Regions from separate parts of the Thauera sp. 63 genome, predicted to be linked through region 2. Evidence: predicted binding sites of a transcription regulator. Region 2 holds the regulator's gene; each other region holds the start of a gene.
The links. The regulator FNR, encoded in region 2, switches genes on or off when oxygen is low (the NO sensors DNR and NnrR bind a similar motif). The targets are predictions, from matches to a motif close to TTGANCTAGNTCAA.

Region 1: C664_RS19430 (DUF2946 domain-containing protein) is a predicted target of FNR. The motif match lies at 1,426-1,439, and genes of this name have one in related genera.
Region 3: ubiU (ubiquinone anaerobic biosynthesis protein UbiU) is a predicted target of FNR. The motif match lies at 2,932-2,945, and genes of this name have one in related genera.
Region 4: C664_RS03070 (nitrite reductase) is a predicted target of FNR. The motif match lies at 2,310-2,323, and genes of this name have one in related genera.

What each region holds. Positions count from the first base shown of each region.
Region 1 is NZ_AMXC01000053.1:7,967-13,026, forward strand. Features, by position in the region: gene C664_RS19420 (HD-GYP domain-containing protein) at 1-112, shown strand, start outside; gene C664_RS19425 (GGDEF domain-containing phosphodiesterase) at 210-1,397, shown strand; gene C664_RS19430 (DUF2946 domain-containing protein) at 1,506-1,925, shown strand; gene C664_RS19435 (copper chaperone PCu(A)C) at 2,045-2,509, shown strand; gene C664_RS19440 (TonB-dependent copper receptor) at 2,685-4,667, shown strand; partial or broken gene C664_RS19445 (4Fe-4S dicluster domain-containing protein) at 4,783-5,060, opposite strand, start outside.
Region 2 is NZ_AMXC01000009.1:346-5,405, forward strand. Features, by position in the region: gene C664_RS09740 (MerR family transcriptional regulator) at 44-454, shown strand; gene C664_RS09745 (sulfite exporter TauE/SafE family protein) at 460-1,170, opposite strand; gene hemN (oxygen-independent coproporphyrinogen III oxidase) at 1,228-2,619, opposite strand; gene fnr (fumarate/nitrate reduction transcriptional regulator Fnr) at 2,769-3,515, shown strand; gene C664_RS09760 (SirB2 family protein) at 3,530-3,919, opposite strand; gene C664_RS09765 (Crp/Fnr family transcriptional regulator) at 4,024-4,704, shown strand; gene C664_RS09770 (PHA/PHB synthase family protein) at 4,715-5,060, opposite strand, start outside.
Region 3 is NZ_AMXC01000011.1:31,292-36,351, reverse strand. Features, by position in the region: gene rocD (ornithine--oxo-acid transaminase) at 1-1,317, shown strand, start outside; gene C664_RS11390 (sodium:solute symporter family protein) at 1,440-2,900, shown strand; gene ubiU (ubiquinone anaerobic biosynthesis protein UbiU) at 3,010-4,023, shown strand; gene C664_RS11380 (U32 family peptidase) at 4,078-4,989, shown strand.
Region 4 is NZ_AMXC01000002.1:190,684-195,743, forward strand. Features, by position in the region: gene queG (tRNA epoxyqueuosine(34) reductase QueG) at 1-370, shown strand, start outside; gene C664_RS03060 (IS1182 family transposase) at 526-1,848, opposite strand; gene C664_RS03065 (SlyX family protein) at 1,958-2,158, shown strand; gene C664_RS03070 (nitrite reductase) at 2,388-4,115, shown strand; gene C664_RS03075 (type IV pili methyl-accepting chemotaxis transducer N-terminal domain-containing protein) at 4,206-5,060, shown strand, end outside.

The sequences.
Region 1 (5,060 bases), on a different contig from region 2:
CCTTGATCTATTGATGTTGCCGCAGACGCCGACGGGGGAGACCTACCGCATCCAGCGGGCTTTGCCGCCCAATGCCTACGGGATCGATCCGAACGATTTCTACCTGGGGTAACGCGATGGTGCATGGAACGCCGCGTGGCCTGCTGTCTGCCCTGACCGAGATTTCGGGCCGGATGTCTGAAGCGCGCGCTAATGGAACCGGAGTCGGCGTGCTCTGTGTCACCGTGCTGCCCGACGTTGCGCTCTGTCGCCTGTCGCTGGAGCGTGGCCACAAGCTCGAGGCCGAAGTCGCTGAACGCCTAAGGCGTCTGCTGCGCAAGCAGGACATGCTGTTTGGCGGCGAGCGGCGCGAGTGGCTGCTCGTGCTGCCCGGTTTGCAGAGCGCGGCAGTGTTGACCCTGGCGATGATGAAGATCGGCCAGGCTTTCAACGCCCATTCGGTGGTGCTGGAAGGGCTCGAGGTAGAAGTGCCCGTTACCTGCGGCGCGTCGATGGCGCCTGAGCATGGCGAGAACCCGCTGCACCTGGTTCAGTCGGCCCGTATCGCCGCACTTGCGGCCGCGCAGGCAAATCTCGGCGGGCAGATCTACGATCCGGGGATGGAGCAGGTGTCGCCCCGGTTGGCGCAACTGGAGCGCGAACTGCGGGCGTGCTTTGCCGGCGACAACAGGCTCGAACTGCATCTGCAGCCGAAGGTGCGCCCGCAGGCGGGCAAGTGCGATGCAGCCGAGGGGCTGCTACGCTGGCAACGCATGCCGGATGATTGGGTGCCGGCTCCGGTGATCATCAGCCTGATCGATCGCATGGGCATGCGCCACCTCTTCAATCGCTGGCTGTTCCAGCGAGCAGCGCATACGCTCCATTCGCTGCGCGAGGCGAGTGTCGTGATCACCTTGTCGATCAATCTGTCGGCCTCCGATCTCTATGATGCCGAGGTACCGGATCTGGTCGGTCAGGCGCTGGCGACCTGGGGCATCGACGCTCGACAACTGTGCCTGGAGATTACCGAGACGGGCATGATCGAGGAGCGCAACGGCGAAGGCGTGACGGACGTCCTGCGCCGGCTGCGGGCACTCGGGATCAGCCTCTCGATCGACGATTTCGGCACCGGTTTCTCGAGCATGAGCCGCCTCCAGCAACTGTCTGTTCAGGAACTCAAGATCGATCGGAGTTTCATCCAGGACATCGCACGCTCGGAGAAGGACAGGGAGATTGCCGCGTCGATCATCGAACTGTCCCACCGGCTGGGGATCTCGGTCACCGCCGAAGGCGTCGAGGACGAGCCCACCGCAGCGATTCTGACGGCACTCGGCTGTGATCACCTGCAGGGCTATCTGTTCGCCCGCGCCATGCCGGTCGAGGCCTTCGTGACCTGGCTCGAACAGCCACAAGGATGACGGAGGATTGCCGTGCCGGGGCGCACTCCTGACGAGGATCAAGTTAGGCGCGGAGCATTCGGGTAAAATTCGCGGCGCATCATTCCTCTTCTTGTGCCGACGCTGCCCATGTTCCGCTTCCGCAAACGCCTTCACGCCTGGCTCGCGATCTTCGCGATGCTGATCAGTGCGCTGGCGCCGAGCGTGAGTCGTGCGATGGCTTCGGGCGAGCAGGCCTTGCTGCTGGACATCTGTTCGGCAAGCGGCGTTCATCAGATTGTACTGACGGGCGCCGAGGCGGCCATGTACGCTGGACCGGGTCTGTCCGATGCCGGAAATGCCGATGGCGATCCGTCCGACCTGTCTCTCTCGGCCTGTCCGTATTGCTTCACCCATGCGGGCAGTGTGGCCCTCCCCGGATTCGAGGCAACGCCCTCGATGACCATCGCAACGGGGGAGGATCTACTGCCGCCGCTGTTCTTCTCCGCGCCGCGCACGCTCTTTGCGTGGTCGCCGTCCCGCCCGCGCGCACCGCCCGCGCTCCTCTGAACGATCCGCCGGCGCGGAGTGTTCCCCCGTGCCGAACGGATTCGAATCTGCTCAAGCCGTTTCGCCGTCTGTCCAGATGGCATATCGACTCTCATCAGTATCGTTCGAGGATTCCCGCTATGAAAAAGCTTGTTCTTGCTCTCGCCTTCAGCCTGGGCTCCCTGCCGGCATTCGCCGACGTCACCGTGGCCGATGCATGGGTGCGTGCCACCGTTCCACAGCAGAAGGCTACCGGCGCCTTCATGAGGCTCACCTCCAACCGCGATGCGCGACTCGTTTCGGCCGCTTCGCCCGTGGCTGGCGTCGCCGAGGTTCACGAGATGGTCATGGACGGCAACGTCATGAAGATGAACGCCATCCCCGGCCTCGATCTTCCAGCGGGCAAGACCGTCGAACTCAAGCCTGGCGGCTATCACGTGATGCTGCTGGATCTCAAGCAGCAGGTGAAGGAGGGCGATGAGGTGCCCGTGACCATCGTCGTCGAGACCGCCGATGGCGCTCGCGAGACGATCGAGCTCAAGGCACCGGTGCGTCCGCTGAACGCCGCGGCGGGTGGCATGCAGATGCAGCACGGCAAGCACTAAACCGCCCGCCTGGCGGTCGTGCTTCGCGGTCGGCTGGATTGAGCCGACGCTGGCACGACCATCCTCCCTCAGGAATTCGCCATAGACCGCGGTCCGGATCGGGCCGCGGCGGGCTCGGCTGCGCCTGAATTCCGCCGAGCCATGAGGCAGTCAGACATCTGAAGAGATCCAATTCATGAAACACAGCTTCAAGCAACTGCCGCTTGCCGTGGCAATCTCGCTCGCCTTGCCCGCGCTGGCACAAGACGTCGATACGCGGCTCGACAGTGTCGTGGTGACTGCGCCCGTCGCCTCGGCGCCATTGACGGTGACGACCGATCCAAAGGCGCCGCGGCAACCACTGCCCGCCCATGATGGGGCGGACATGCTCAAGAGCATCCCGGGTTTCTCAGTGATCCGTAAGGGCGGGGCCGATGGCGACCCCGTCTTCCGCGGTATGGCCGGGTCCCGCCTTGGAATCTTGCAGGATGGACAGGAGATACATGGCGGCTGCGGCGGGCGGATGGACCCACCCACCGCCTATGTGTATCCGGAGTCCTTCGATTCCGTCACGGTCCTCAAGGGGCCGCAGACCGTGCTCTACGGGGCTGGAAACTCTGCAGGCGTCGTCCTCTTCGAACGCGATTCGCAGCGAATGGCGGACGGCGGTTGGAGTGCCAACGGCAGCGTCACCCTCGGTAGTTGGGGACGCAACGACCAGGTAATCGATGCCAAGGCCGGCAATCCCGACTTCTATGCACGAATTGGCGCGACCCGCTCCGACAGCAACAATTACGAGGATGGCGACGGGAACGAGGTGCACTCGTTCTATACGCGCTGGAGCACGACGGGGGCGCTTGGCTGGACGCCGGATGACAACACGCTGCTGGAACTCAATTTCGGTCGCAGCGATGGTGAGGCTGCATATGCCGACCGCGCGATGGATGGCGTGAGGTTCGAGCGCGAGCACGCGGGCCTGCGCTTCGAGAAGCGGAACATCTCATCCCTTGTCCGCAAGGTCGAGGCACATGCCTATTACAGCTACATCGATCACGTGATGGACAACTTCAGCCTGCGGTCCAACCGGGGCATGCGGATGCTCAACAACCCTGATCGGAAGACGACTGGCGCGCGCGCCGCGGTTGCCCTTGCCCCGAGTGAGCGATGGCTGGTCACCTTGGGCGCCGATGTGCGTGATGACCAACACCGTACGCGGAATGGTGTGAACTATCGTAACCAGCCCTGGCAGAAGGACATCGGCTTCGAGCGCCAAGGTGTCTTCGGCGAGGCGAGCTATGCGATCGACGACGCCCGCCGCATCGTCGGTGGATTGCGCGTGGATGACCACGAGGCACGAGACTACCGTCCGACCTCCCTGACGCGGGGGGTGAGCGTCGACAAGACGCTGCAGAGCGGGTTCGGACGATACGAGGCCGACTTCGGTGCTGGCGCGGGCACGTGGTACGCCGGCGTGGGCTATGTCGAGCGCTTCCCCGACTTCTGGGAGTTCATGCGCGCCACCCCGGCAGGCGGCGAGCGTTTCGACACACTGCAGCCGGAGAAGACCACGCAGCTCGATGTCGGTGCCAACTGGAGTGCAGGACCTTGGTCTGCTTCGGTGTCGGGGTTCTACGGCAAGGTGGATGATTACATCCTCTTGCGTTGGGTGACCTCGACGAGTGCCCAGGTCCGCAATATCGACGCAACGGTCTATGGTCTCGAGGGCGACGTGACCTGGCGCTTTGCTCCGAACTGGAAGGCTGTCGGCACCCTGGCCTGGGTACGTGGAAGCAACGATACGGACAGCAAAGCGCTGGCGCAGCAACCGCCGCTCGAGGCCAGGCTGGCGCTGGAGTACGACGACCGGCGCTTCTCTTACGGCGCAATGCTGCGCATGGTGTCGCGCCAGAATCGCTATGACGTCGGTTCCGGGAACATCGTTGCGAACGGTCAGGATCTCGGGCCAACCGGCGGCTTTGCGACCCTGTCGCTCAATGCCGGCTGGCGCCCGAACAAGGTTACGCTGCTGACCGCCGGCGTGGACAACGTCTTTGATCGGAACTACAGCGAGCACCTTGGCAAGGGCGGTTGGGATTTCGCCGGCGGGGCCGTGACCACTGACCGCATCAACGAACCCGGCCGCACTTTCTGGCTGAAGGCGCAAGTCGCGCTCGATTGAGCTGAGCAAGCAGCGTGGCTACCTCACTGGCGCGCTGTTGCAGTACAGCAAAAAGCCCCACGGTACCGATTCGGCTCCGTGGGGCTTTTCAGTCCGATGAACAATCGGAGGGGGATTACATGCCCTGGTAGATCGGCCCTTCGCCACCTTGCGGGACGACCCAGTTGATGTTCTGCGTCGGGTCCTTGATGTCGCAGGTCTTGCAGTGCACGCAGTTCTGCGCGTTGATCTGCAGGCGCGGGCCGGCCTCTTCGTGCACGATCTCGTACACCCCGGCCGGGCAGTAGCGTTGCTCGGGCGCGTCGTAGCGCGCGAGGTTGATCGCGATCGGCGTGCCCGCGTCCTTCAACTGCAGGTGGCAGGGCTGCTCCTCCTCGTGGTTGGTGTTCGACA
Region 2 (5,060 bases):
CAAACGGCAGTCTAAACCCCGTACCAAGGTACGGAGTCAACCGGTGGACACGCAAATCGAACGGACATTCACCATCGGCGCCCTGGCGCGCGAGGCCGAGGTCGGCATCGAGACCATCCGCTACTACCAGCGCCGCGGCTTGCTGCACGCGCCGGAACGGGGCCATGGCAGCTACCGGCGGTACGGCCTGGCCGAACTCGCGCGGCTGAAGGCGATCCGCCGCGCGCAGCAGCTTGGTTTCTCGCTGGAGGAGATCGATAGCCTGCTCGCCCTCAACGAAGACACGGACCGCGACCGCGCGCGCGAAACGGCGATGGCGAAGATCGAGCTGATCGACGCCCGCATTCGTCAGCTTCAGGACATGCGACGCGCGCTGGCCGAACTCGTGCGCTGCTGCCACGATACGCAGGCCGGTGCGCCCTGCCCCATCCTGCGTGCGCTGTCAGGCGGCTGAGCCACTCAGGTCACACAGACCACGCCACTCCACAGGTCGCCGCCCAGTGTGGGCGCGTGATACAGCCCGAACACGCCGAAGCCGAGCACCAGCAGGCCGGAGGCGAAGCGCACCTTCGGGTTGCGGGTGAAATCGCGGAAACGCTTGAACAGCATGCCCGCCAGCAGCAGGTTGGGCAGCGTGCCGAGGCCGAAGGCCAGCATCAGCCCGGCGCCGCGCGCACCGGAACCGGTGACGAGCGCCGTGGCGAGGATCGAATAGGTCAGGCCGCAGGGGATGAAGCCCCACAGCAACCCGAGCGGCAGCGCTTGCTTGGCCGAGCGCGCCGGCAGGAAGCGCCGCGTGGCCGGCTGGATGCGACGCCAGATCACGTGCCCCGCACGCTCGACCGGTGCCAGCAGGCGGGTGAAGCCGGTGAGGTAGAGGCCCAGCGCGATCAGCATCAGGTTGGCGAGCACGTAAAGCGTCATCTGCACCGGCAGCATGCCGTCGTACAGCATGCCCACCGAGCCGAGCGCGCCAACCAGGCCGCCGAGTGCGGTGTAGGTGGTGATGCGGCCGAGGTTGTAGGCCAGATGCAGCGGCCATTGCGGCTTGCTGCCGGGCGTCTGCACCTGCACGGTGAGCGCGCCGACAATGCCGCCGCACATCGACACGCAGTGCGTGCCACCAAGCAGGCCGATCAGGAAGACAGCGAAATAACCGGTTTCAGGCATGAGAAGAAAAGGCCCCGCTGCTGCAAAGCCTCATTCTACGCTGCGTTGCCGCAAGGTTCAGATCACGCGCGAGTAGCGCGCGCGCTCGCGGTCGGCCCGCAGATAGCGGTCGAACACCATCGCGATGCCGCGCACCAGCAAGCGCCCCCCGGGCTGCACGCTGATCCAGTCTCCGTCGATCTTGACCAGCCCCGCCTTCTCCATCTCCGCAAGTTCGGTCAGTTCCTCGGCGAAGTACTCCCGGAAGTTGATCAGGTGGGCGATCTCGATCGACTGCATCGACAGTTCGAAATGGCACATCAGCGCCTGGATGATCGCGCGCCGCAGCAAGTCGTCGGCGGTGAGCTCGATGCCACGCAGCACCGGCAGCTCATCGCGGTCGAGCGCGTCGTAGTACTCGTCCAGCGTCTTCACGTTCTGCGCATACACCGGGCCGATCTTGCCGATGGCCGACACGCCGAAGGCGAGCAGATCGCACTCGGCCTGTGTCGAGTAGCCCTGGAAGTTGCGATGCAGGCGCCCCTGGCGCTGCGCGACGGTGAGTTCGTCGTTGGGCTTGGCGAAATGGTCCATGCCGATATAGACATAGCCCGCCTCGGTCAGGCGGCGGATACCCAGTTGCAGCAACTGCAGCTTGGTGTCCGGCGTCGGCATGTCGCTCATGAAGATGCGACGCTGCGGCTTGAACAGGCCGGGCAGATGCGCATAGCTGTAAAGCGAGATGCGATCGGGCGAGATCTCGAGCACCTGTTCGAGCGTACGGTTGAAGCTGATGACGTTCTGTTTCGGCAGGCCATAGATCAGGTCCATGCTGACCGACTTGAAGCCAGTGGCGCGCGCTGCATCGATGACGAGCTTGGTCTCGTCGAAGCTCTGGATGCGGTTGACGGCCTGCTGCACGTCTTCGGCGAAGTCCTGCACGCCGACGCTCATGCGGTTGAAACCAAGCTCGGCCAGCAACTTGACGGTGTCGAAATCGACCTTGCGCGGATCGACCTCGATCGAATATTCGCCGTTGGGCACCAAGGTGAAGTGCTCGCGGACCGAGGCCATCAGTTGCCGCATTTCGTCATGCGAGAGGAAGGTCGGCGTGCCGCCCCCCAGGTGCAACTGCGTCACCTGGCGGCTGCCCTGCAGGCAGGCCGCTTGCATCGCGATCTCTTTAGCCAGGTATTTCAGGTACTTGGCTGAACGCCCATGATCCTTGGTTATGATCTTGTTGCAGGCGCAGTAATAACAGATCGTGTTACAAAATGGGATATGGAAGTATAATGAGAGCGGTTTGCTGACGCCGCCAATGGCCCGATTTGCAAGCCAGTGCTTGAGCGCGTCGGCATTGAAAGCCTCGACAAAGCGATCCGCGGTCGGGTAAGAGGTATACCGCGGCCCGTTGATGTCGAATCGACGGATCAGCTGCGGATCGAAGATGAGTTCGTTCTGTTCGGTCATGATCTTGCTGCTACTGTGTGTGCCTAACAATGGCAGACCAGCGCAAATTTTTGGTTGACGTGGATCAACGGCCATGGTGATGCCAGCCGGGGACACTGTTAAACCGCGTTTTGGACTCTGTGAGTCGGGATGACGGGATTATCGTGCAGATGAGGGCAAGCGTGGCAATTACCGTGAGCGGGCTCAAGACCGCCTGTTCGCAGTGTAATCTTGTGGAACTGTGCCTGCCCTTCGGCATGCCCGACAGCGAACTGAGCCGCCTGGATGAACTGGTGGGTGCGCGACGCAAGGTGAAGCGCCAGCAGAACCTCTACCGCGCGGGAGACACCTTCGAGGCGATCTACGCGATCCGTGCGGGCTCGTTCAAGACCGACGTGCTGCTCGAAGATGGTCGCGACCAGGTGACCGGCTTCCAGATGACCGGGGAGATCCTCGGTCTGGACGGCATCAGCACCGAGACGCACAGTTGCAACGCCGTCGCGCTGGAAGACAGCGAGGTGTGCGTGATCCCCTACGCCAAGCTCGAACAGCTGTCCCACGAGGTCGAAGGCCTGCAGCATCAGTTCCACAAGGTCATGAGCCGTGAGATCGTGCGCGACCACGGCGTGATGATGCTGCTCGGCTCGATGCGCGCCGAGGAGCGCCTGGCGGCCTTCCTGCTCAACATGTCGCAGCGCTTCACCGCACGCGGTTTTTCGGCGGCCGAGTTCCACCTGCGCATGACGCGCGAGGAAATCGGCTCCTATCTCGGGCTCAAGCTCGAGACCGTGTCACGCGCCTTCTCGCGCTTCCAGGAAGAAGGCCTGATCGCCGTGCAGCAGAAGCACATCCGCCTGCTGGATACCGCCGGCCTGCGCAAGCTCATCCAGCACCAGACGGCCGGCAGCGGGCGCTGAGGCGCGCCCGGCGATCAGGCGGCAACCGCCAGGTAACCTGCGACATTCTTGGTCAGTGCCACCGAGGCGATCCACGCATACACCAGCAATGCGGCGGCGAAGGCGCCGAGCCGGATCCCCTTCGTCCTGCCGCGCTTCAGCGCAACCGTGCCGAGCAGGATGTAGGCAATCAGGCCGAACACCTTTGCCGTCACCCACCCTGCGTCGAAGGGATACTGCTGGATCATGACCGCCAGCGCTATCGCACTCAGCAACAGGGCGCTGTCGATGACGTGAGGCAGCACCCGTACCGGCAGGGCGTTCAGGCGCGGGCTGCCCGTCATCATCCAGAAGCCGCGCAGCAGGAACCCGATGGCGCTGAGCACCACGCAGGTGACATGAAGGTGCTTGATTGCGAAATACATGCGTACTCCCACCCGGACCGGCATTGCGCGTGCCGCGCTGCACCCCGGGGTCGATTAGAATTGCCGTCAATAATGAGATCGCTTCCACCCAGGAACGCACGGACATGACCCACGCCGCCCTCGACCTCCCTGCGCTGCTCAAGCGCATCCCGCTGTTCAGCGAACTCTCGGACACCGATCTCGAGCTTGTCGCGCGCTACACGCGTGACCGCCACATCGGGCGTGGCGAGGTGCTGTTCCAGCGCGGCGACCAGCCGCATGGCTTTTACTTCGTCGTCTCGGGTCAGGTCAAGCTCGCCTTTTCGTCGCCACAGGGGACCGAGAAGGTCGTGGAGATCATCGGCCCGATGCAGAGCTTCGGAGAGGCCGTGATGTTCATGAACAAGCCCTATCCGGTGTTCGCCGAAGCGCTGACCGAAACACTGCTGATCCACGTCGGCCAGGCCGTGGTCACCGAGCTGATCGACCAGGACTCCACCTTCGCGCACAAGCTCCTCGCCGGCATGGCCATCCGCCTGCACGGGCTGATCCAGGACGTGGAGACCTATTCGCTGCGCTCGAGCATCCAGCGTGTGATCGGCTACCTGCTGCAGGTCGCCGACAGCGACACGCCGTGCGAGATCGCGCTGCCGACCAGCAAGCAGGTCATCGCTTCACGCCTGAACCTGACGCCCGAAACCCTGTCGCGCATCTTTCACGACCTCAGCGAATCGGGCCTGATCAGCGTTCAGGGCAAACGCATCACCTTGCACGACCCGACCCGCCTCGCCCGCTACCAGGCCTGAGGACTGCCCGCTACTTCTCGAGCACGTAGCTGCCCGGTGCCGCGCACAGCGCCGGGAAGCGCTTGCTGGCGGCCGGACGCGCCTCCACCTCGTCCCCCGCGCGCGGCTTGAGCCAGCGCATCCAGTCCTCCCACCAGCTGCCGGCATGCTCTTCCGCGCGCCTGCGCCACGAGTCTGTCGTGTCCGAGCGCTGGGCGTCGGCCGCCCAATAGCGCCGCTTCGGCGGATGCACGACGGGGTTGACGATGCCGAGGATGTGCCCCGAGCTCGACAGCACGAAGCGCTTGTTGCCGACGACGTGGTTGTTGACCGCGAAGGTCTGGCGCCACGGCGCGATGTGATCGTCCTCCGCGGAC
Region 3 (5,060 bases), on a different contig from region 2:
GAGTACCGGCCCGATCTCGATGCCGACCACCGGGGTGCGGACTGGATCGCCGAGTTCGTGCTCGCCGCGCTCGGTCCTTCCACCGACTGGCTGCGCGCGGCGGAGCGCCGCTTCGGTGCCACCAACTACGCACCGCTGCCGGCGGTATTCCAGCGCGGCGAGGGCGTGTGGCTCTGGGACACGGACGGCCGCCGCTATCTCGACATGATGAGCGCCTACTCGGCGATGAGTTTCGGCCACGGCCACCCGCGCCTCGTCAGGGCGCTGGTGGATCAGGCCCAGCGCCTCGCGCTGACCTCGCGCGCCTTCTCCAGCGACCGTCTGCCGGTCTTCCTCGAGCGCCTGTGCGCCACCTTCGGCTACGAATGCGCACTGCCGGTCAATACCGGGCTCGAGGCGGTGGAAACCGCGCTCAAGGCGGCACGCAAATGGGGCTACAAGGTCAAGGGCATCGCTCCCGAGCGCGCCCGCATCCTCGCCTGCGACGGCAACTTCCACGGCCGCTCCATCGCCATCGTCGGCCTGTCCGCCAATGCGCAGTACCGTAACGGCTTCGGCCCCTTCCCGCCCGGGTTCGAGCGCGTGCCGTTCGGCAACGTGGACGCCCTCGAGGCGGCGATCACGCCCGATACCGCAGCCTTCCTGGTCGAGCCGATCCAGGGCGAAGGTGGCATCGTCGTGCCGCCACCGGGCTACCTGTCACGCTGCGCGGAGATCTGCCGCCGCCACGACGTGCTGCTGATCGCCGATGAAGTACAGACCGGCCTCGGTCGCACCGGACGCCTGCTCGCATGCGAACACGACGGCGTGCGTCCCGACGGGCTGATCCTCGGCAAGGCACTCGGCGGCGGACTGCTGCCGGTTTCGGCCTTTCTCGCCGACCGTCGCGTGATGGACGTCTTCGGCCCCGGCGACCACGGCTCGACCTTCGGTGGCAATCCGCTCGCCGCCGCAGTCGGCACCGAGGTGCTCGCCCTGCTCGCCGAGACCCGCCCCTGGGAGCGCGCGGCACGCCTGGGCACGCAGCTGATGGAAACGCTGCGCGCCGCCGCACTGCCCTGCGTGCGCGAAGTGCGCGGTCGCGGCCTGCTCGTCGGGCTTGCGCTCGACCCCGCCCTCGCCGACGCCAGCGAGGTCGTCACGCAGCTGCTCGCGCGCGGCATCGCCACCCGCGACACCCATGGCAACGTGATCCGGCTGGCGCCGCCGCTGACGATCGACGAAGCCACGCTCGACGAGGCCGCGCGCCGCATCCTCGACACCCTGCGGATGCTCACACCCGCCGGGGTCGACGCGGACGTTGTACGCATGCAATAACCTGCGAACGATCAAGCCCTTGGAACGCAGATCACCCCCCCTGCGCGGGCGTTCTGTTGATAAACTCGCGCCTCATTTTTTCGCTCACCACGCGCGGATGCGCCATCACGAAGGGCCCAACCATGCTGCTCTGGCTTGTCGTCGCCTACCTCGTCGTTTCCATCGGCATCGGCCTGTATGCCGCTACCCGCGTACACAACGCGCGTGACTACATCACCGCCGGCCGCAACCTGCCGATGGTGGTGGTGCTGGCCATGGTGTTCGCCACCTGGTTCGGTGCCGAAACCGTGCTCGGCATCTCCGCCACCTTCATCGACGAAGGTTTTCGCGGCCTGATCTCCGACCCGCTCGGCGCCTCGGTGTGCTTGGTGCTGTTCGGCCTGATCTTTGCGCGCCCGCTGTACCGCATGAACCTGCTGACGCTGGGTGACTTCTTCCGCATGCGCTACAACCGCACGACCGAGCTGATCCTGTCGATCTGCATCGTGCTGTCCTACCTCGGCTGGGTGGCGGCGCAGATCACCGCACTGGGCCTGGTGTTCAACGTGCTGTCGGCCGACGTGGTGTCGATGAACGAGGGCATGCTGATCGGTTCCGCCGTGGTGCTGGTCTACACCCTGTTCGGCGGCATGTGGTCGGTGGCGATGACGACCTTCGTGCAGATGATCGTGATCGTGCTCGGCCTGCTTTACGTCACCACGCTGGCGGGCGACATGGCAGGCGGCTTCGATGTCGTCGTCGCCAAGGCAGCAGCGGACGGCAAGCTCGACTGGCTGCCCACGCTCGACATGGTCGACATGATCGCGTGGATCGCCGCCTTCGCCACCATGGCGCTGGGTTCGATTCCACAGCAGGACGTGTTCCAGCGCGTCAACTCGTCGAAGAACGAGACCGTCGCCGTGTGGGGCACCACGCTCGGCGGCGTCAGCTACTTCTTCTTCGCCGCCGTGCCGCTGTTCCTCGCCTACACCGCGACGATCATCGACCCGGACATGGTGGGCAGGCTGATGGAACAGGACTCGCAACTGATCCTGCCGACGCTGATCCTGCAGTACATGCCCTTCACCGCGCAGGTCGTGTTCTTCGGCGCCCTGCTGTCGGTGATCATGAGCACCGCCTCGGGCACGCTGCTGGCGCCCTCGGTCACCTTCTCCGAGAACGTGCTGCGCGGTTTCTTCCCCGCGATGCGCGACCGCCAGTTCCTGTGGTCGACCCGCGTCACCGTCGTCATCTTCACCGTGCTCGTCACCTGGTACGCCACCAGCACCGAATCGAGCATCCACCAGATGGTGGAGAACGCCTACCGCATCACCCTGGCGGGCGCCTTCGTGCCGCTGGCGGCGGGCCTGTTCTGGAAACGTGCCAACAACCTCGGTGCCGCGCTCGCCATCGTCTGCGGCCTGACGACCTGGATCCTGTTCGAGTTGTTCGTGCAGGAGGGCGACATCGAGCCGCAACTCTTCGGCCTCGCGGCCAGCGCGCTCGGCATGCTGGTCGGCGGACTGATCGGCAAGCCCTCGCACCACCGGCCGCATGCGAGCCACCATCACGCCGCCGCGGGGACGCACCACACGGCGCGCTGAACCCGGTCGGGCAGCATCCAATGCAGGGGCTTTGACACGAGTCAAAGCCCCTTTTGTTTTGCGGCATTAAGGTTGCGGGGCATTTTTCCCCTGCCTTGGTCCCGCCTCAATGACTTCTTCCCCGATCGAGCTCGTCTGTCCCGCCGGCAGCCTGCCGGCCCTCAAGACCGCCATCGACCACGGTGCCGACTGCGTCTATCTCGGCTTCAAGGACGCCACCAACGCACGCAACTTCTCCGGGCTGAACTTCGACCCGGCACAGGTGCGCGAGGGCGTCGCCTATGCCCACGCACGCAAGCGCAAGGTGCTGCTGGCGCTCAACACCTACCCGCAGACCGACAACTGGTCGAGCTGGACGCAGGCCATCGACCGCGCCGCCGAATACGGCGTCGACGCGCTGATCCTCGCCGACCCCGGCCTGATGGCCTACGCCACCAGGACCCATCCGCAGCTGCGCCTGCACCTTTCGGTGCAGGGTTCGGCCACCAGCTACGAAGCGATCAACTGGTACCACGAACACTTCGGCATCCAGCGCGCGGTGCTGCCGCGGGTGCTGTCGATGGCGCAGGTCGAGAGCGTCGTCGCCCACACCCCGGTCGAGATCGAGGTCTTCGGCTTCGGCGGCCTGTGCGTGATGGTCGAGGGACGCTGCGCGCTGTCGGCCTACGCCACCGGCGAGTCGCCCAACTGCAACGGTGCCTGCTCGCCGGGCAAGCACGTGCGCTGGGAAGACACGCCGCGCGGCATGGAGACGCGGCTCAACGGCATCCTCATCGACCGCTTCGCCGACGGCGAGCGCGCCGGTTACCCGACGCTGTGCAAGGGCCGCTTCGAGGTCAACGACGAGACCTACTACGCACTCGAGGAGCCGACCAGCCTCAACACGCTCGAGCTGCTGCCCGAACTCGCCCGCATCGGCATCCGCGCGATCAAGATCGAGGGTCGCCAGCGCAGCCCGGCCTACGTCGCCCAGGTCACCAAGGTCTGGCGCGCTGCGCTCGACAAGCTCAAGTCCGGCGGCGCCGAAGGCTTCAGCGTGCTGCCGGCGTGGATGGCCGAACTCAACAAGGTCTCCGAAGGCCAGAGCCACACGCTGGGCGCCTACTACCGCCCGTGGAAGTGAGCCCCGCGCACGCTGCATCGCACCGCATCATCCGAACGAACTGAGACGCCCCCGATGAAACTCGCCCTCGGCCCCCTGCTCTATTACTGGCCGCGCCAAAGCGTGCTCGATTTCTACGCCGACATCGCCGAAAGCCCGGTCGACAGCGTCTATCTCGGCGAGACGGTCTGCTCGCGCCGTCACGAACTGCGCCTCGACGACTGGCTCGAGGTCGGCCAGATGCTCGCCGCCGCAGGCAAGGAAGTGGTGATGAGCACCCAGGGCCTGATCGAGTCCGAGTCCGACCTCAAGGTGCTGCGCCGCATCGTGCGCCAGAGCGCAAGCGGCGAGCCCGGCTTTCGCGTCGAGGCCAACGACATGGGCGCGGTGCGCCTGTTGACCGACGCTGGCGTGAAGAACTGGATCGCCGGCCCGACGCTGAACATCTTCAATCCGGCGACGCTGCAGCTGATGGTCGATTCCGGCGCCACGCGCTGGGCCGTCGCTCCCGAGATGTCGGGCGCGGCGCTGGCCGAGGTGCGCGCAGCGCTCGCAACGCCGATCGAGACCGAGGTCTTCGCCTACGGCCGGCTGCCGCTGGCGCATTCGGCGCGCTGCTTCACCGCCCGCCACTTCAACCTGCAGAAGGACACCTGCGAGTTCCGCTGTCTGTCGATCATGGACGGCATCACGCTGCGCACGCGCGAAGGCGAACCCTTCCTCACCCTGAACGGCGTGCAGACCCAATCGGCGCGCGTGCACAACCTGCTCGCCGACCTCCCGGCCGTGCAAGGCAAGGCCGAGATGCTGCGCATCAGCCCGCAGGGCGCCAGCACGCGCGGCATCGTCGAACTCTTCCGCGCCGCGCTCGACGGCGCCCACACGCCGGCCGACGCGCTCGCTGCCAGCCGCACGCTGATGGTCGAGGCGCCGTGCAACGGCTTCTGGCACGGTCGCGCCGGCGTGGAGCAGTACATCGCCGCCTGACCGGCAGGGACCGCCCGCCCCTGCCGGTCAGCGTCCCCGCCCAGAACCCCGTCTTCGCCCCCCGCTCTCGT
Region 4 (5,060 bases), on a different contig from region 2:
GGCGCTGCGCCCGTCGCTGGGCAATCGCATCTATGGCTGCGACGACTGCCAGCTGGCGTGCCCGTGGAACCGCTTCGCACGCCTGACGGCGGAGGGCGACTTCGCGCCGCGTCATGGCCTGGACACTGCGCGCCTCGTCGAACTGTTCGCCTGGAGCGAGGCGGTGTTTGCCGAACGCACTGCCGGCAGCCCGATCCATCGCATCGGTCACGAACGCTGGCTGCGCAACATCGCGGTGGCGCTGGGCAACGCGCCGGCCGCGCCGGATGTGCTCGCCGCCTTGCAGGCGCGCGCCGACCATCCCTCGGCCCTGGTGCGCGAACACGTGGCATGGGCGCTGGCGCGGCATGGCGCGCCCCTTGCCAGCTAGGAGTCTGCGCGGCAGAACTCCAGAGCGTGTTTTTTAGCAGAACGATTGGCGAACCGAGAGGTGCGGCAAGAGACTGAGGCCGTGGTTAAGTTGCTTTGCGACGTCGCGGCGCGCATGCCGGACGGCAACGGGGACAGGTTTGCCCCCTTTTCCCGTCATGCCGTCCTCAATGTGCTCATCCTGCGCAGGTTCAGCGCCATACAGACGAGCTTCCACTCCGCTTTGACGCGCTCCAGGCCCCGCAGGCTGAACTGCCGGAATCCCAACACGTTCTTGATCCAGCCGTTGGGCGGTTCGGCGATCCATTTCCGTTTTCGGTAGGCGCTCTTGCCCGCCTCGCTCTCGAGCTTGTCGGCCATCTGTGCGGTGTGCGGATTGCGTTCGCGGTCGAAACCGAGTCGGCGCTTGCCTTCCCGGCCCAGCGCCACCACCAGTTCGGTCCCGCACCCGTCGAGTTCCCGGAACGTTTGCTCCGAGCGGTAGCCGGTGTCGGCCAGCGCCTGGCGCGGTCGTTGTTCGACGTTGTCGCGCACGGCCTGCAGTACCCCCGCCAGTTGCCCGGCGTCGCTGGCGTTGTTGGTCAGTTCGGCCGCCACGATGATGTGGGCGGTCTCGTCGACCGCCGTCTGGGCGTTGTAGCTCGGATCGAACCCGCCGCCGGCGCGCTTCATGATGCGGCTGTCCGGATCCGTGAAGTTCTCCTGCGCCTTGTCCTCGGGCACTCCAAAGTCGCGCTTGTAGCGCCCGCCCTTCGGTTTGCCGTCACCGCCGCGCGGGCGACGGTCGTCATCGTCGCTGCGCCCGCGCGCCTGATCGGCCTCGCGCTGGCGCTGCTCGAGCCGCGCCCGGGCTTCAGCAATCGCCGTCAGCCGCGCCTCGCGCCGCGCGATCTCGGCCGGCACATCCAGCTCGGGCTCGTTCCGCTCGGCGTCGTCGGCGGCCTTGGCCCGATTGAGCAGCGCCTCGATCTGCCGTTTCAACTCGGCCTCCGCCTTCACCATATGGCCGTAACTCATCGCCTTGTGGCGGCTGGCGTTTGCCTTGACCTTGGTGCCGTCGATGGCCACCGTCCCGAGCTTGACCAGCCCCATCTCGCGGGCCAGTCGTACCACCTGCACGAACAACTCGCTCAGCTCCTTCAAATGGACAGCGCGAAAGTCGCTCAGCGTGCGGTGGGCCGGGAAGTTGTCTGCCGCCAGGACCCGGAACGCCACATCCTCGTGCAGCTTGCGCGCGATCTTGCGCGAACTGAACACGCCCGTGGCGTACGCATACAGCAGCACCTTGACCATCATGGCCGGATGAAACGGCTGGTTGCGCGGTCCGCCACCGGCATACCGGGCGTGGAACGCGCTCAGGTCCAACCCGTCGACCGCGTCGCTGATGAAGTACGCCAAGTGGCCTTCGGGTAGCCACTCCTGCAGCGCCTGGGGCAGCAGCATCTGCTGCTGCGGGCAATAGGGCAGATAGCTCGTCATCTCGACAGTCTACCGGCCCCGAAACGCCCGGGAGGACTTAACTCACCGACGCTTGGCTTCTGCCGCGCAGACTCCTAGAATCGCGCCCCTCAACTCACCGGATACCCGCATGGAAGACCGCCTCGAAGCGCTCGAAACCAAGATCATGTCGGCCGAGGATCAGCTCGACGAACTGAACCGCACCGTTTGGCGCCAGCAGCAGGAACTCGACCTGCTGCGCGAGCAGGTGCGACAGCTGGCACAGCAGGTCAAGACCATCCAGCCGGGCGCGCCGAACCGTCCGGAAGACGAGATCCCGCCGCACTGGTAGGACATCCGCGGAACGCCTCGGAGGCGGACGCACGCGCGTGTTCGCGACACCCTCGGCCGGGCCCGGGAGACCGGCAGGTGGCGGCACCCTTACCCTCGATCAAGTCCGGTTTGGCCTGAAACCCGCACGCCGACCGGGGTTTTAGGCCCTCTTGATTTTCATCAAAGCGGCGATTTTCCTGCTTGCGAAATTGCGCCACCGATTTCGTTTTCAGCCAGGAGAAGGGACCATGAAGTCAGCAGCTTTGAAGCAGTTCGGGGTGCTTGCGGTGTCGACGCTCGCGCTCGCATGTCAGGTGGCCTTCGCCGAGGCCCCGGCCGGACATGGCGATGCGGCGATGAAGGAGTACCAGGCCGGCGGCTCGCCGATGGCCGACGTGCCGATGCACCACGACATCAACCCGCTGGCGCCGCGCATGTCCGAGCCCGAGTTCGACAAGGCCAAGCGCATCTTCTTCGAGCGCTGTGCCGGCTGCCACGGCGTGCTGCGCAAGGGGGCGACCGGCAAGGCGCTGACGCCCGACATCACGCTGGAGAAGGGGCTCGAGTACCTGAAGGTCTTCATCAAGTACGGCTCGCCCGGTGGCATGCCGAACTGGGGTACGTCCGGTGTGCTGAGCGACGACGAGGTCGACCTGATGGCGCGCTACATCCAGCAGACGCCGCCGGCGCCGCCCGAGTACGGCCTCAAGGAAATGGAAGCGTCGTGGAAGGTCGTCGTCCCGGTCGAAAAACGTCCGACGAAGAAGATGAACGATCTCAATCTCGAGAACCTGTTCTCGGTGACGCTGCGCGATGACGGCAAGATCGCGCTGATCGACGGCGACAGCAAGAAGATCGTCAGCGTTCTCGAGACCGGCTACGCGGTGCACATCTCGCGCATGTCGGCCTCGGGCCGCTACCTGTTCGTGATCGGCCGCGATGCCAAGATCAACCTGATCGACCTGTGGATGGAGAAGCCGGACACGGTCGCGGAGATCAAGGTCGGCCTCGAGGCGCGCTCGGTGGAGAGCTCCAAGGCCAAGGGCTGGGAGGACAAGTACGCCATCGCCGGCACCTACTGGCCGCCGCAGTTCGTGATCATGGACGGCGACACGCTGCAGCCGCGCAAGATCGTCTCCACCCGCGGCATGGTCACCGGCACCCAGGACTATCACCCCGAACCGCGCGTGGCCGCGATCGTGTCCTCGCACTTCAATCCGGAATTCTTCGTCAATGTGAAGGAAACCGGCATGGTGTATTCGGTGGACTATCGCGACCTCGAGAACCTGAGCATCAGGATGATCGAGGCGGCGCCCTTCCTGCACGACGGGGGCTTCGAGTCCACGCACCGCTACTTCATGGACGCAGCCAACGCATCGGACAAGATCGCGGTCATCGATACCAAGGAAGGCAAGCTGGAGAAACTGGTCGACGTGGGCAAGGTGCCGCACCCGGGCCGTGGCGCGAACTTCGTCGATCCGAAGTTCGGCCCGGTATGGGCCACCGGCCACCTGGGCGACGAGACGATCTCCTTGATCGGCACCGATCCGCACCAGCACCCGGACAATGCCTGGAAGGTGGTGCGCACGCTGAAGGGCCTGGGGGGCGGATCGCTGTTCCTGAAGACGCATCCGACGTCGAAGAACCTGTGGGCCGACACCACGCTGAACCCGGACGAGAAGATCAGCCAGTCGGTTGCCGTGTGGGACATCGACAACATCGACAAGGGCTACGAGCTGATCCCGATCGGCGAGTGGTCCGGCGTCAAGGCCGGCCCGAAGCGCGTCGTGCAGCCGGAATACAATAAGGCGGGCGACGAGGTCTGGTTCTCGGTCTGGAATGGTGCGGACCAGGAGTCGGCGATCGTCGTCGTCGATGACAGGACGCGCAAGCTCAAGGCCGTGATCCGTGATCCCAGGTTGATCACGCCGACGGGCAAGTTCAACGTCTACAACACGCAACACGACGTGTACTGAGGCGCCTGCGAGTCCCTCGGGGGAGAGGGTAGCCCCTCCCCGGATTGCTCAGTCCGTCGCCTTGCCGAACCATCTAGAGGTGTCGTTGAAGTGATCGCCCCAACGAGGGACGCCCTTTGGGCGCAACGCAAGCTGCTGGCGGCCGAGCCGCTCTTTGCCGGCCTGCCGGCGGCCTTGTTCGACGAACTGGCGGTGGGTAGCCGCGTGCTCGAACTGAACGCGCAGAGCCTGCTCTACCGTGCCGAGGAACCGATCCGCGAGGCCTTCGTGCTGGCCAGCGGCAGCGTGGCGCGCGAGCACCTGCTGCCCACCGGCAACGAGAAGGTGCTGGAACTGGCGCAGGCGCCGCAGGTGCTCGCGCTCGGCGAACTGCTGGCGCGCACGCATTACGGCGCATCGTGCAGGGCGCTCGCCCACAGCGTCGTCGTTGCGATCGACATCCGCCGCCTGCGCGGGGCCATCCAGAAGGACCCTGCGCTGAGCTGGCGGATCGTGCAGACGCTGGCGAAGCGCCAGTGCGCGATCGAGTTCGACGTTTCCGGCCACCATTCGGGGGCCACCGGCGCACAACGCATCCTCGACTACCTGCTCGCGCAGGCAGGGGATCGCATCGGTCTCGCCGGCGAGACCACGGTCGTGCTGAAGGCCAGCAAGAAGATTATTGCAGCCCGCATCGGCATGACCCCCGAGTCCTTTTCACGCAGCCTGCGCCAGCTCAGCGACCAGGGTGTGGTCGTCGTCGAGGGGCGCAAGGTGCACGTCCAGCACGCCGCGCTGAGCGATATCGAAACCGGCAAGTCGGGCCAGCGCCTGCGCTTCGTGCGCAAGGGCAAGGCCCAGGGCGCGCCGTCCGGTGCGCGTATCGCGCCCGGGGCACTGGTCAACCTGTGCGGCCGCTGTCGCATGTTGTCGCAGCGCATGGCTATCGCCTGGGCGCTGATCGCG